One region of the Neorhizobium galegae bv. orientalis str. HAMBI 540 genome, then DNA from elsewhere that is predicted to be linked to it. Evidence: riboswitches for the same ligand, from Rfam matches in the RefSeq annotation. Region 1 holds a riboswitch; the other holds the start of a gene.

The links. A riboswitch is a leader RNA that binds a small molecule or an ion and turns the genes downstream of it on or off. The one in region 1 is predicted to bind FMN.
Region 2: it holds a riboswitch for FMN, as region 1 does, so the genes downstream of both, ribB (3,4-dihydroxy-2-butanone-4-phosphate synthase) here and RG540_RS01550 (6,7-dimethyl-8-ribityllumazine synthase) in region 1, are expected to answer to the same signal.

What each region holds. Positions count from the first base shown of each region.
Region 1 is NZ_HG938353.1:321,059-327,387, forward strand. Features, by position in the region: gene RG540_RS01545 (dienelactone hydrolase family protein) at 1-835, shown strand, start outside; gene RG540_RS01550 (6,7-dimethyl-8-ribityllumazine synthase) at 936-1,370, opposite strand; FMN riboswitch at 1,450-1,593, opposite strand; gene RG540_RS01555 (LysR substrate-binding domain-containing protein) at 1,642-2,592, opposite strand; gene RG540_RS01560 (DUF1127 domain-containing protein) at 2,788-3,087, shown strand; gene RG540_RS01565 (DUF937 domain-containing protein) at 3,169-4,074, opposite strand; gene RG540_RS01570 (glutamate--cysteine ligase) at 4,164-5,537, opposite strand; gene RG540_RS01575 (16S rRNA (uracil(1498)-N(3))-methyltransferase) at 5,665-6,329, opposite strand, start outside.
Region 2 is NZ_HG938354.1:402,616-408,944, reverse strand. Features, by position in the region: gene tpiA (triose-phosphate isomerase) at 1-709, shown strand, start outside; gene RG540_RS24490 (glucose 1-dehydrogenase) at 759-1,541, shown strand; FMN riboswitch at 1,678-1,822, shown strand; gene ribB (3,4-dihydroxy-2-butanone-4-phosphate synthase) at 1,938-2,564, shown strand; gene RG540_RS24470 (ABC transporter substrate-binding protein) at 3,261-4,421, shown strand; gene RG540_RS24465 (branched-chain amino acid ABC transporter permease) at 4,546-5,406, shown strand; gene RG540_RS24460 (branched-chain amino acid ABC transporter permease) at 5,477-6,329, shown strand, end outside.

The DNA.
Region 1 (6,329 bases):
CGAATATACCCACCTGACTTTGGACCGCCGTCGCTTCATGGAAAAGCTGACCCAGCTTGCCGGCTCTGGCGCTGCCGCAGCCGCGATTGCGCCCCTGATCGGCGCCAGTTCTGCCAAGGCCGATATCATTGCCGCCAATGACGACCGGCTGACCACGGAGGACGTTACATATCCGGGCGCCGGCGGCGCGACGATGAAGGGTTATCTCGTAAAACCCAAGAATGCCTCCGGCACGCGCGGCGGCGTCCTCGTCATCCACGAGAACCGCGGGCTCAACGCCCATATCAAGGACGTCGCCCGCCGCATGGCGTTGGAAGGTTTCAATGCGCTCGCAGTCGACTTCCTGGCGCCCCAGGGCGGTACGCCGGCGGACGAAGAGCAGGCCCGGCAGATGTTCTCCTCGCTGAAGCCCGACGACGTTTCGGCCAACGGGGAGGCAAGCCGCGCCTATCTCGCCGGCATCAGCGGTGCGAACGGCAAGGTCGGTGCGATCGGCTTCTGCTGGGGTGGCGGCGCGGTCAACAATCTGGCCGTGAAGTCCCCCAGCCTCAACGCCGGCGTCGCTTATTACGGCGCCCAGCCGAAGGCAGAGGACGTGCCCGCCATCAAGGCGCCGCTGCTGCTGCATTACGGCGGGCTCGACGAACGCATCAATGCCGGCATCCCTGCCTTCAGGGCGGCGCTCGAAAAGAACGGCAAGACCTTCGAGATCTTCGTCTACGACGGCGCCAACCACGCCTTCAACAACGATACGTCGTCCGCCCGCTACGACAAGGCGGCCGCCGATCTCGCCTGGAGCCGCTCGGTGGCGTTCTTCAAGAAGAACCTGGCGTAATCCGGCTGCAGGTCCGCAAGCCGGCGGTGCTCGCGCCTGGGCGTTGCAATAAACAGGGAAGCCGGGGTCCAGCCCCGGCTTTTGTTTTGGCGCCTATGCGTCAGGCGGCGATGCGTTGCCGCGTATCGACGATCATCTGGGCCGCCTGGGCGGCCTCGCGTCCCTTCTCGACGAAATGCGCGCTGAATATCGATTTGTGGTGCGCGGTCTCCTGGAAATGATGTGGCGTCAGCGACACCGACAGGACCGGTACTCCCGTATCGAGGCCGGCGCGCATCAATCCATCGACCACCGCCGAAGCCACGAAATCGTGCCGATAGATGCCGCCGTCGACGACCAGCGCTGCGGCCACGACCGCGGCATATCTTCCGGTCGCCGCCAGATCGCGCGACATGAGCGGTAGCTCGAAGGCGCCGGGCACGTCGAAGATATCGACGTTTTCGCTCGGCATGAGCTCGAGGAAGCCTTCGAGAGCCTTGTCGACAATCTCGGAATGCCAGTTTGCTTTGACGAAAGCGAAGCGGGTGTGTGTCATGGAATCTCCTTCAGGTTACGACACGGCACCCAAGGCGATCACGCACGTCCGTAGCGCCCGCGGGATGCGGGTGCTGCACGTCCGTTCTCTTTCATCCGGACTGTGACCGTCGGCTCAGGCATCGCACCTGATCTGCTGACCCTTCCATCGGAAGGCGCTCGCGGGCTCACGGCTCGCGCCGCCTACCGCCGGTGGGGAGTTTCGCCCCGCCCTGAGAACAGGGCGATTTAGCGTGACCGGTGAGGGGAAGGCAAGGCCGAACTCGTGGCCCTTACCATCCCGGCATCACCTGTGCCGCCCGAGCCCGTGGCATGCGCTGGAACGTTTTGACCTCGCCGTCGAGATCGTCGGGCATCACGGCCGGTGAGATGTTGTCGAGGCAGGCGGTGATGTGGTCGGTGATGGCGTTCATCAGCGACGGCGAAAGCCCTGGCCGCTTCATCAAGCCGATCTGCACCGGTGGCAGCGGCGGGAAGCCGTCGGCCGACGACAGCACCTTCATGCCGGTGCGCAGCGCCGATTCCGGCAGCACCGAGACGGCCATGCCGGCAAGCACCGCGGCTGCGACGACCGTCGAGGACCAGCTTGTGAACAAGATCTGGTATTCGCGTCCGTCCGCATCGAGCGCCGAGCAGGCGAGCTGCCGCCACAGGCAATCGCGGCGACCGACCGCGAGCGGCACCGGCGCGTCGTCCTTCAGCGGATGGTTGGCTGATCCGACCCAGCAGAGCGGCTCCGTGCGCACAACGTCGGAAATGCGCTGGCGCGGGTTGTGGGTGACGAGCGCAATGTCGAGTTCGCCACGCGCCATCTTTTCGGCAAGGCTGACGGACGGCTCGCAGACGATATAGAGCTCGACATTCGGGTGGGTCTTGGCAAAACGGCCGATGATCTCAGGCATGTAGCGGTCGGCATAGTCGTCCGGCGTGCCGATCCGGAGCGTGCCCTCGAGACGGTTGTCGTCGAAGGCGGCGATCGCCTCGTTGTTGAGGCGAATGATGCGCCGCGCATAGTTCAGGAGCTTCTCGCCCTCGGCCGTCAGCCGGTTGCCGCGGCCGTCCTTGGCAAACAGCTGCTTGCCGATCCGTTCCTCGAGCCGACGCATCTGCATCGAAACGGCGGACTGGGTCTTGAACACCCGATCGGCAGCCTTGGTGAAACTGCCGGTGTCGACGATGGAAATAAAGGTATGCAGCTGGTCGATATCAAGCGGAGCGGACATGAGAGTGACCCATCAGAGAGGTTGATGCTAATCATTAGAAACATTCGTTGGACTGATCAATAGTTTTTCCGCGATAAGGGGATCGCAAATCAAAATCGAAGGGTGCTTCTTCCCTGAGCGCCCAACCCGGGCAGCCCTTCCGTCGGACCTCCACGGAAGGGATGGCCTTTCTCGTGCCTGCGAAAGGATACATCAATGAGCACGACCGACTGCGGAACTGAACTCGATCTGGTTCACGAGGAGCGCGGCACGCAAGGCCGTCTGGCTGTCGTGATGCTGCGAACGAAATCCGTGTGGCGTGCCTTTCGCAATCGTTTGGCGAGCAATCGCCTCCATGATCTCGACGACCGCCAGCTCAACGATATCGGCATCACACGGCATGATGTGGTGATGGCGCTCAATCGGTCCGGCGTGCTGGACGATCCGTCTCTGCTTCTGTCGCGCTCCGCCCGCGAGCGTGCGCGGCATCGCTTCGCAAGGCCGGCCAATCGCTGATCTTGCCTGACTTTTTCCCCGCAGGGTGATAGCCAATAGCCCTGCTGCTTGCCCGGCCGGTCGATCCGTGCCGGGCTTTTTTTATTTGGAAGGCTTCGGAGCGGCAGGCGTCGCCGCCGGCTCGGCATTGGCGCCTGTGCCATTGCGCAGATAGGTGTCGAAGATCGCTTCCATGTTTTTCTGGTAGCTTTTCTGCACTTCAAGTCCGCTGTCGAACATGTTGTTCAGCACGTCGCGATAGGGATTAGCCTCGGCCGCCGGTGCGTCCTTGGGCTTTTCCGGGGCAGGGGCGGCTGTGTTGCTCGGGGTCGCGAACGCGCTGCCCATCATGTCCTGGAAAGCCTTGGCAAACGGATTGTCGGCAAACGGGTTCCCTGTTGAAGGCTGCGGCTGCTCCGGCTTGTCGAGCCCCCACATGGAACGCATCGCCTGGGCAAAGGGATTGTCGAAGGGATTGGCCGCCGATTGCGGTTTCGCCTTCGGCTGCAGGCCCATGCTTTCCAGCCATTGCTGCTGCATCTGGCCGATGGGAGAGGCGGCGAACGCTTCGTTGGCGCCGGTCATCTGACCGCTCATCTGCTTGAACAGCCCGCCCATCAATGTGTCGGCCATGGCCGGCATCATCTTCTTGAAAACTTCCTGGCCGATCCCTGTGAGCTGTTCGGCCTGCGCCGCGATCGCGCGGGAGACTTCCTTGGAGCCGAACAGCTTTTCGAGCACCGCATTGCCGTCCATCGTGCCCTGCGGCGTGAAGGTCTTGGTCAGGTCCTCGAAATATTTGGAGTAAGCGCCGGAGACCATGCTGCTCATCAGCGAGGTCAGATCATAAGGGTTGGCGCTGGTGCGCTTGAGGCCGGAGGAAAATGCGGGCATCAGTGCCGCCATCGCCTGGGTGGCCTGCTCTTGGGCCAGATTGAACTGCTTGGCAATCGCGTCCATGCCTGTGCCGTTCTGAGCCCTGAGCATCATGTCGAACAGTGGCAGCATGGAGAATCCTTTCCGGTTAGGGTGATGCACCACTATATCTGGAAAGTGCTGAACGGAAACCGGTTTTTAGAACCGATCTCAATCTCGCATCAATATTGGTAATCCTCGAACACTGGCTCGACCGAACCGTTCCAGCGACCGTGGTAGAGAGACAGCATGTCGTCTGCCATGGTCGTCTTCTTGGCGAGCACTTCGTCAAGCGGTTGCAGGAAGATGCTTTCGTCCTGGCCTTCGCCGTTCAGCCGCGCCCGCGCCTTCAAACCCGCCTTGGAGATCGCCACCGCCTCGCGGGCGACGTCGAGCACCGACTTGCCCTTGATTTCAGCCTTCAGGCCCTTCGCCGGCACGGCATCGCGCATGGCGATGACGTCCTCGACCGTCCAGTCGGCGGTCAGCGTTTCGGCGTCGGCAAGCGCCGCATCGTCATAAAGCAGGCCGACCCAGAAGGCGGGCAACGCACAGATCCGCCGCCACGGGCCGCCATCGGCGCCGCGCATTTCGAGGAAACGCTTCAGACGAACGTCGGGGAAGAGGGTGGAAAGGTGGTTGGTCCAGTCGCCCATGGTCGGCTCCCAGTCCTTGATCTCGCCTTTCAGCGCGCCGTTCATGAACTGGCGGAAGGTGACATGCGTGCAGTCGTGATACTTGCCGTCGCGGACGACGAAATACATCGGCGCGTCGAGCGCCCACTCCACGTAGTCGGCAAAACCGAAATCCTGCCTGAACACGAAGGGCAGCACGCCGGAGCGCCGGTTGTCGGTATCGCGCCAGATATCGCCGCGCCAGGAGACCAACCCGTTCGGCTTGCTTTCGGTGAACGGGGAGGACGCAAACAGCGCTGTCGCGATCGACTGCAGCTTCATCGACACGCGCATCTTGGCGGCCATGTCCTCTTCCGAGGAGAAGTCGAGGTTCACTTGGATCGTGCAGGTGCGGTACATCATGTCGAGGCCTTTTGTGCCGACCTTCGGCATGTAGCGCGTCATGATGTCGTAGCGGGATTTCGGCATGCGCGGGGTTTCCGCGAGCGTCCATTTCGGGCTGCCGCCGATGCCGAGAAAACGGATGCCCATCGGTTCTGCGATCTCGCGCAGAACCGCGAGATGCTGGTTCGATTCCCGACAGGTCTGGTGGATGCTCTCGACCGGCGCGCCGGAAAGCTCGAACTGACCGCCGGGCTCGATGGAAATCGCGCCCATGCCGGACTGTTCGCCGAGCCCGATGATGTTCTCGCCGTCCATGATCGGCTCCCAGCCGAGCTTCTTTTCCATGCCTTTCAGCAGGGCGGAAATACTGGCATCGCCGAAATAGGGAACCGGGCTGTTGTCCGCCCGGAAAAAGGCGAATTTCTCATGCTCCGTGCCGATGCGGAAATCTTGCCTCGGCCGAGCTCCCTTCGCCAGGTAGGCGGAAAGCTCGGACACCGAGGTCAGCGGTGTCTGGTCGGTCGTATCGCGGGCCATGAAAATTACCTTGCTCGGAATGCCTGATCTAGACGGATAGCCGGCTGATTGGACCGGATTGATGTGCGCTGCAAGTGAATTTCTTTCAAGATAGATTCAGAATTTCAAGGCCGTCATGTCAAGCGGGTCACCGCCAGTCGCCGACCGCTGCCTGGATCACTGCGAGCGCCGCGACCGCGGCCGTATCTGCCCTTAATATCCGGGGCCCGAGCGGTATCGCGGTGACGAAGGAAAGCGAACGCAGCCGTTCCCTTTCCTCGTCCGAAAATCCGCCTTCCGGCCCCACCAGCAGCGCCAGCTTTGTCTCTGTGATTGCCGAAAGGATCGGCAGCGGGTTCTGGCCCTCGTCGCCTTCGTCGCAGAAGATGATGCGCCGATCGTGGGGCCAGCTGTCGAGCAGGTCGCCGAGCTTCTTCGGCGGCGCGACCTCCGGCACCGACAAAATGCCGCACTGCTCGGCGGCCTCCACCACATTCGCCTGAAGCCGGTCCATGCTGGTGATCTTGCCCTGCACATGCTGGGTCATGACCGGCTGGATGAACCCAGCCCCCATCTCGACCGCCTTCTGCACCAGATAATCGAGGCGGCCGACCTTTAGCGGCGCGAAAAGATAATGCAGGTCGGAGACCGGCGGCTGCGGCCGGGTTTCCTCGATTGCTTCCAGCACGATCTTCTTGCGGGTCGGATAGGTGATCCTGGCCTTCCATTCGCCGTTGCGGCCGTTGAAGAGCAGGATTGCCGAACCTTCCTCCATCCTCAGCACGTTGGCGAGATAGTTGAACTGCTCCGAGG
Region 2 (6,329 bases), on a different replicon from region 1:
GATGAATGGGCTCGCCTCCTCGTTAGCCGAGATCGAGGCGCTGAAGGAAAGTGCCGAACGGGCGGCGTGCGACATCGTGATCTGCCCGCCCTTCACGCTGCTGGAAAAGGCCGTGACACAGGCTCAAGGATCTCCGATTGCGATTGGCGCTCAGGACTGCCACGCCAAGACGTCTGGCGCATATACCAGTGACATCTCCGCAGAGATGCTCGCTGAGGTGGGAGCGCGATACGTGATACTGGGACATTCCGAGCGTCGGGCCGTCTATCACGAAACCGACATGACCGTCGCCCGAAAGGCGGCGGCCGCCCATGCCTCGGGGTTGACCAGCATCATCTGCATTGGCGAAACCGGCGCGGAACGGGATGATGGCCATGCGCTCGACGTGGTGCGCAGGCAGCTTCGCGGATCACTCCCCGCGACCGCCACCAGCTCCAATACCGCAATCGCCTACGAGCCGGTATGGGCAATCGGAACAGGAGTAGTGCCGACACCAGATCAGATCGAGGAGGTCCATACGTTTGTCCGGAATCTTCTCGAAGACGAGCTTGGCCCGGACGGCCGCCAAGCGCGGATCCTCTACGGGGGATCCGTCAAGTCGTCCAATGCCGGGTCGATCTTCGGCGTGCGAAACGTGAATGGCGCACTTGTCGGCGGAGCCTCTCTGAAGGGGGCCGACTTCGCCCGGATCATTCTGGCCTCCGCCTGAGGCCACTCTCGTTCGGCCACCTCAACCCCGACCCAATAGGAGGATTTCCATGAATCGTTTCGAGAACAAGACCGTCGTGATAACCGGGGGCAGCCGCGGTATCGGTGCTGCAATCGCCTATCGCTTCGCACGCGAGGGCGCAAACCTCGTCGTTTCTGCCAACGAGGATGCGGTCCATGGTGTTGCCGAGAAGATCAGGGCCACAGGAGGTCATGCAATCTCCTTTGTTGGCGACGTGACCGACAAGGCGAGCGTCAGGGCACTCTACGATGCGGCTGAGAACGCGTTCGGCACGGTCGACGTGTCGATCCAGAATGCCGGCGTCATCACGATCGCTCGGATCGAGGACATGACCGAAAGCGAGTGGGACAAGGTCATGGCTGTCAATACGAAGGGGGTCTTCCTCTGCGCCCAGGAGGCCATTCTGCGCATGCGCAAGCACGGCAAGGGAGGCCGTATCATCAATACGGCCTCCGGACAGGCCCGCGATGGCTTTATCTATACGCCTCACTACGCTGCCTCGAAGATGGGCGTTGTCGGGATTACCCAGAGTCTTGCCAAGGAAGTCGCGACCGAGAAAATCACTGTCAACGCGTTCTGCCCCGGGATCATTGAGACCGACATGTGGGCGTACAACGACCAGGCCTGGGGCAAGCTGCTGGGCAACTACGCTCCTGGCGAACTTATGAAGGAATGGGTCGAAGGCATCCCCATGAAGCGGGCAGGTTCCGGCGAGGACGTTGCCGGCCTCGTGACCTTCCTCGCCAGCGACGACGCGGCTTACATCACCGGGCAGACGATCAATGTCGACGGCGGACTGATCATGTCCTGAGTCTTTGGCAACCGGAGGTGCGTGGTGTGCGCTGAAACGATGGCGTGGCCGTTGTCAGTTCCGAGGAGACGCAGAAAATGAACAGTGCGTGCTCTATTTTGGGCTTGCGTTCAGGCGGTTGAATTTCCTATCTTGGTTCGGTTCTCAGGGCGGGGTGAAATTCCCCACCGGCGGTATCGGAAGCAATTCCGGAGCCCGCGAGCGCCTTCTCCAAAGGAAGGGTCAGCAGATCCGGTGAGATGCCGGAGCCGACGGTATAGTCCGGATGGAAGAGGACAAGGCAGGTACGCCGCTCGAAGAGCGGCGGCATCATCGCATTGTTCGCCCAAGGGATATTGGTGGCTCACAGGCCATGCACGCCGTTTCACACCGGCTAACCCTTGAAAGGCAAGAAGAGTGGCAATTTCAAAGATTGAAGATGCAGTCGCCGCGATCGCTCGCGGAGAGATCGTTGTCGTTGTCGACGATCGCGACCGGGAAAATGAAGGTGATCTTCTGATCGCTTCGGACAAGATCACGCCTCAGGCGATCGCGTTCATGATGAACCACGCCCGGGGGCTGATCTGCGTCCCGATGGAGGGCGGGCGCCTCGATGAACTCGAGATTCCGTTGATGGTCTCCCGCAACACCGAGATGCTCAAAACTGCTTTCACGGTTTCGGTAGATTATATTCCCGGAACCTCAACCGGCATTTCTGCTGCAGACCGTGCCGCAACCGTTCGCGCCCTGGTGACGGACGGTTCCCGACCCGAGGATTTCGCTCGGCCGGGCCATATCTTCCCTCTGCGAGCCCATCCTAAAGGTGTTCTCGCCCGCCCCGGTCACACGGAAGCAGCGGTAGACCTGTCGCGGCTGGCCGGCCTGTCGCCTTCAGGCGTAATCTGCGAGGTTGCGAACGATGATGGCACCATGGCGCGCCTTCCTGAACTCGAAGCATTTGCAGGCCGACATGGTCTTCACCTGATTACCATAGAGGATCTTGTCGCCTACCGCACGGCATCGTTGAACAGCAAGGCGGCCTGACGTTTCGACCGTCCGATCTCCACCTCGTCTTCCGTGTCCGGCGACAGGCTTCCGGCGGGCACATGCTTGAATCCGCCGCAAGGGTCTGTCCCCGATGAGGTAGTCTCAGCAGGGAATCTCAGATGATCTTACTCCTCCGCCTCGTAGAAATGGTGCACGGCCGCTCCCTCGAATCCCGAATGATAATACACTGACCCCTGATGAAGCGTGTTCTTCTTCTTAACCATCCTGATGACGGAGTGGGGTGTGTTTAGGCGCCTGACGGTGGATGCCGGGCTGATACTTCAGGGGCAACGGCCCGGCCCGGGCCCGCGGACAGATGGCGGCGATATAGCTAGCCTATCATTCTGAGATCGACACCTCTCATCCTCGGTGGCTCCTCGAATGAAAGCGTCCGAAAGCTGCTCGCCTTCAGCCGCCACCAATATCTCCCCTGTCTGGAGCCTTATGCCGGGAAGCATCGAGGACGAGGCCAGCCCCTTCAACGAAGGCGGCCACGGCTATCTTGAGGCCATCGCGATTCTGGTGCGGATCAGAGAATTGCGTCTTGGCCACCCGGTGGCTGGCGGAAGTCATGAGATCGTTGAGTTGACATCGCAACACGATGATATATGTTCCGATCAGTTGCGATCGCAACTCATATTGCCTGGTGCGAGGAGTGGCCGGCGATTGGAAACGTGGTTTGGGAGGATCACAATGAATATTCTGAAACGCGCTGCGTTTGCGGCCGCGATGCTTTCCGCCGGCGTTTGTTGGGCGGATACGATCAAGGTCGGCGTCATCGCAGAGTTCTCTGGCCCGTTCGCCATCTATGGCAAACAGTACAAGGAAGCGATCGAAATCTATACCGCCAAACACGGCAAACAGGCTGGCGGGCACACGATCGAATTCATTTACAAGGATGTCGGCGGTTCCAATCCCGACGTCGCCAAGACGCTGGCGCAGGAACTGCTGATCCGCGAGAAGGTCGATTATCTTGCCGGATTCACCTTTACGCCGAACGCGCTCGCAGTCGCCCCGCTGATTGACCAATCGGAAACTCCCACGGTCATCTTCAACGCAGCCACCTCATCCATCAATAAGGGATCGCCCTATTTCCTGCGTTCCAGCTATACCCTCTGGCAGGTCACCGCACCATTGGCCGAATGGGCCTTTGATCAGGGCTTGAAGACGGTCGTCACTGCCGTATCGGATTATGGTCCCGGTATTGATGCAGAAAAGGCTTTCAAGGCCGCTTTTGAAAAGAAGGGCGGCAAGGTCATCGACGCGATCCGCATGCCGGTCGCCACGACGGACTTCACCCCATTTATCCAACGCGTTCGCAGCAAGGCACCTAATGCGGTCTTCGCCTTCCTGCCCGGCGGTCCACCGACCTTCGGGTTCACCAAGACCTATAACGAGAACGGTCTTGCCGGTGGGGGAATCCGCTTTCTCGGGACTGCGGAGACCGAAGAATCCAATTTGCAGGCGCTCGGGGACGCGGCGATCGGCCTGACAACCGCATTTCACTATTCCGCCGCCCATGACAGCGCCGTCGGGCGCGAATTCGTTGATGCACTAACCAAGAAATTTCCCGGAGCTGTTGCGAACTGGGCGTCGGTTGGCGCCTATGACGGCACCCATCTGATTTACGAGATGGTAAAAGCCGCAGGGAACGACGGTCCGAAAGCTCTCGTAGCGGCGAAAACGCTGAAATGGGAAAGCCCGCGTGGACCGGTCGAGATGGACCCCGAAACTCGCACGGTCAAGCAGAACGTCTACATCCGGGATGTGGAGCGCGACAAAGCCAGCGGCCAGCTCGTCAATCGTGAAAAGAGCGTGATCGCCACTGTCGGCGATCTCGGTTGGACCCAGTAGCCCTATCGTTCCGGCCTCGTTGAGGCGAGGCCGGATGAGATCACACAAGTCACACCATGAAGACGCAACGCATCATCCGCGCATCGCCTGCGGATAACGAGCACGGCTGTCTTCCGGAGGGATAATGTCGCTCTTATTCAATATCGCCATAGACGGCATAGCTTACGGAATGATCCTGTTCATGATCTCCGTCGGCCTGTCGGTGACCATGGGCCTGATGCGGGTGATCAACCTCGCCCACGGCGCCTTTGCTCTCATTGGCGGCGTGCTTGCTCATGTGCTGATCCTGCATGCCGGCATCGGCTATCTCACCGCCGTACCGCTTGCCATAGCCGGCGTCGTCATCGTCGCACTTGCCGGTGAACGTGTTTTATTCCGACGCGTCTACAGGCTCGGCGAACTGCAGCAGGTGCTGGCGACAATCGGCCTCACCTTCATGGTGATCGCAGTCGTCAGCAAGTTTCTGGGCTCAAGCCTTTTGGCGATCCCCCTGCCCGCCTCCCTCCAGCAATCGGTCGATCTCGGCTTTCGCGTGCTTCCCGCGCATCGGCTGGTGGTCATCCTGGCTGGGCTGGCTGTCATCGCAGCCCTCTATCTGACCATAGAGCGCAGTCGTTTCGGAACGCGTCTGCGGGCAGCTGTCGACAACCGCAACATCGCCAGTGCGCTCGGCATCGATACCGATAGGATCTACGCCGCCACCTTCTGTCTCGGGGCGGGGCTGGCCGCGCTTGGCGGCATTCTCGGCGCCGAACTCCTGCCGATCGACGCCTACTATCCGCTGCGCTACATGGTGCTGTTCCTGATCGTGGTCTCTGTTGGCGGACTTGGCTCGATTTCCGGTTCGTTCGTTGCGGCGCTCGCGCTCGGCACACTCGAAACGGCCTCGCGCTATCTGATCCCGGATTTCGGCACGGTGGTCTTCCTCGCTGCGGTCATGGCCTTGCTCGCCTTGCGGCCGGCCGGCCTCTTGGGAAGGGTATAAGATGGCCGCCCAGGACATCCCCTTAGCGAAACCCCGCACACGGCACCTACCTTTCCTGCCGGAAATCTTGATGCTGGCTATCGCCGTCGCCGCTTATTTCGCTTTTCCCTATGACCTGGCACTGATCACACGTTTCCTGGTGATGATCCTGTTTGTCCTGTCGCTGGATCTGGTCCTCGGTTATGCCGGCATCGCGACGCTTGGTCATGCGGCACTCTACGGTGCGGGCGCTTACGCTGCCGGCCTGTTTGCCGTCCATGTGTCCGGAGATCCGGTCACCGGGCTGCTGGTCGGCGCATTCGCAGGCGCGTTGCTCGCCTTCGTTTCGGGCCTCTTGCTGATGCGCGCCCATGGTCTGACGCTGTTGATGCTTTCCATCGCCGTCACGTCAATTTGCCAGGAAATCGCGAACAAGGCTCGGGACGTGACCGGCGGCGCGGACGGACTACGCGGAATCCGCATGGAGCCTGTTCTCGGCATCTTCAAGTTCGATTTTATCGGACGTACCGGCTACTGGTACGCACTGGCGATCGTCTGCATCTGTTACATGGCACTCAAGATCGTCACGGCGTCACCGTTGGGCCTGTCGATCCGCGGCATCAAGGACAGCGGTGTGCGCATGGTAGCGATCGGCAGCCCGGTCTACTGGCGCCTTGTGACGGTCTATACGATCGGCGGCGCCATTGCCGGTATCGCCGGAGCGCTTGCGGCTCAGGTAACGCAGCTCGTCAGCCTTGAATCCTTCGCCTTCAACCTTTCCGCAGAAGCGCTGATCATGCTGATCCTCGGCGGCGCGGGCCGGCTCTACGGAGCGATTATCGGCGTCGTCATCTTCATGACCGTTCATCACGTCGCCGCCGCGGTCGATCCTTTCAACTGGTTGTTTGTCATCGGCGCGCTGGTACTTGGTATCGTCTTCTTTG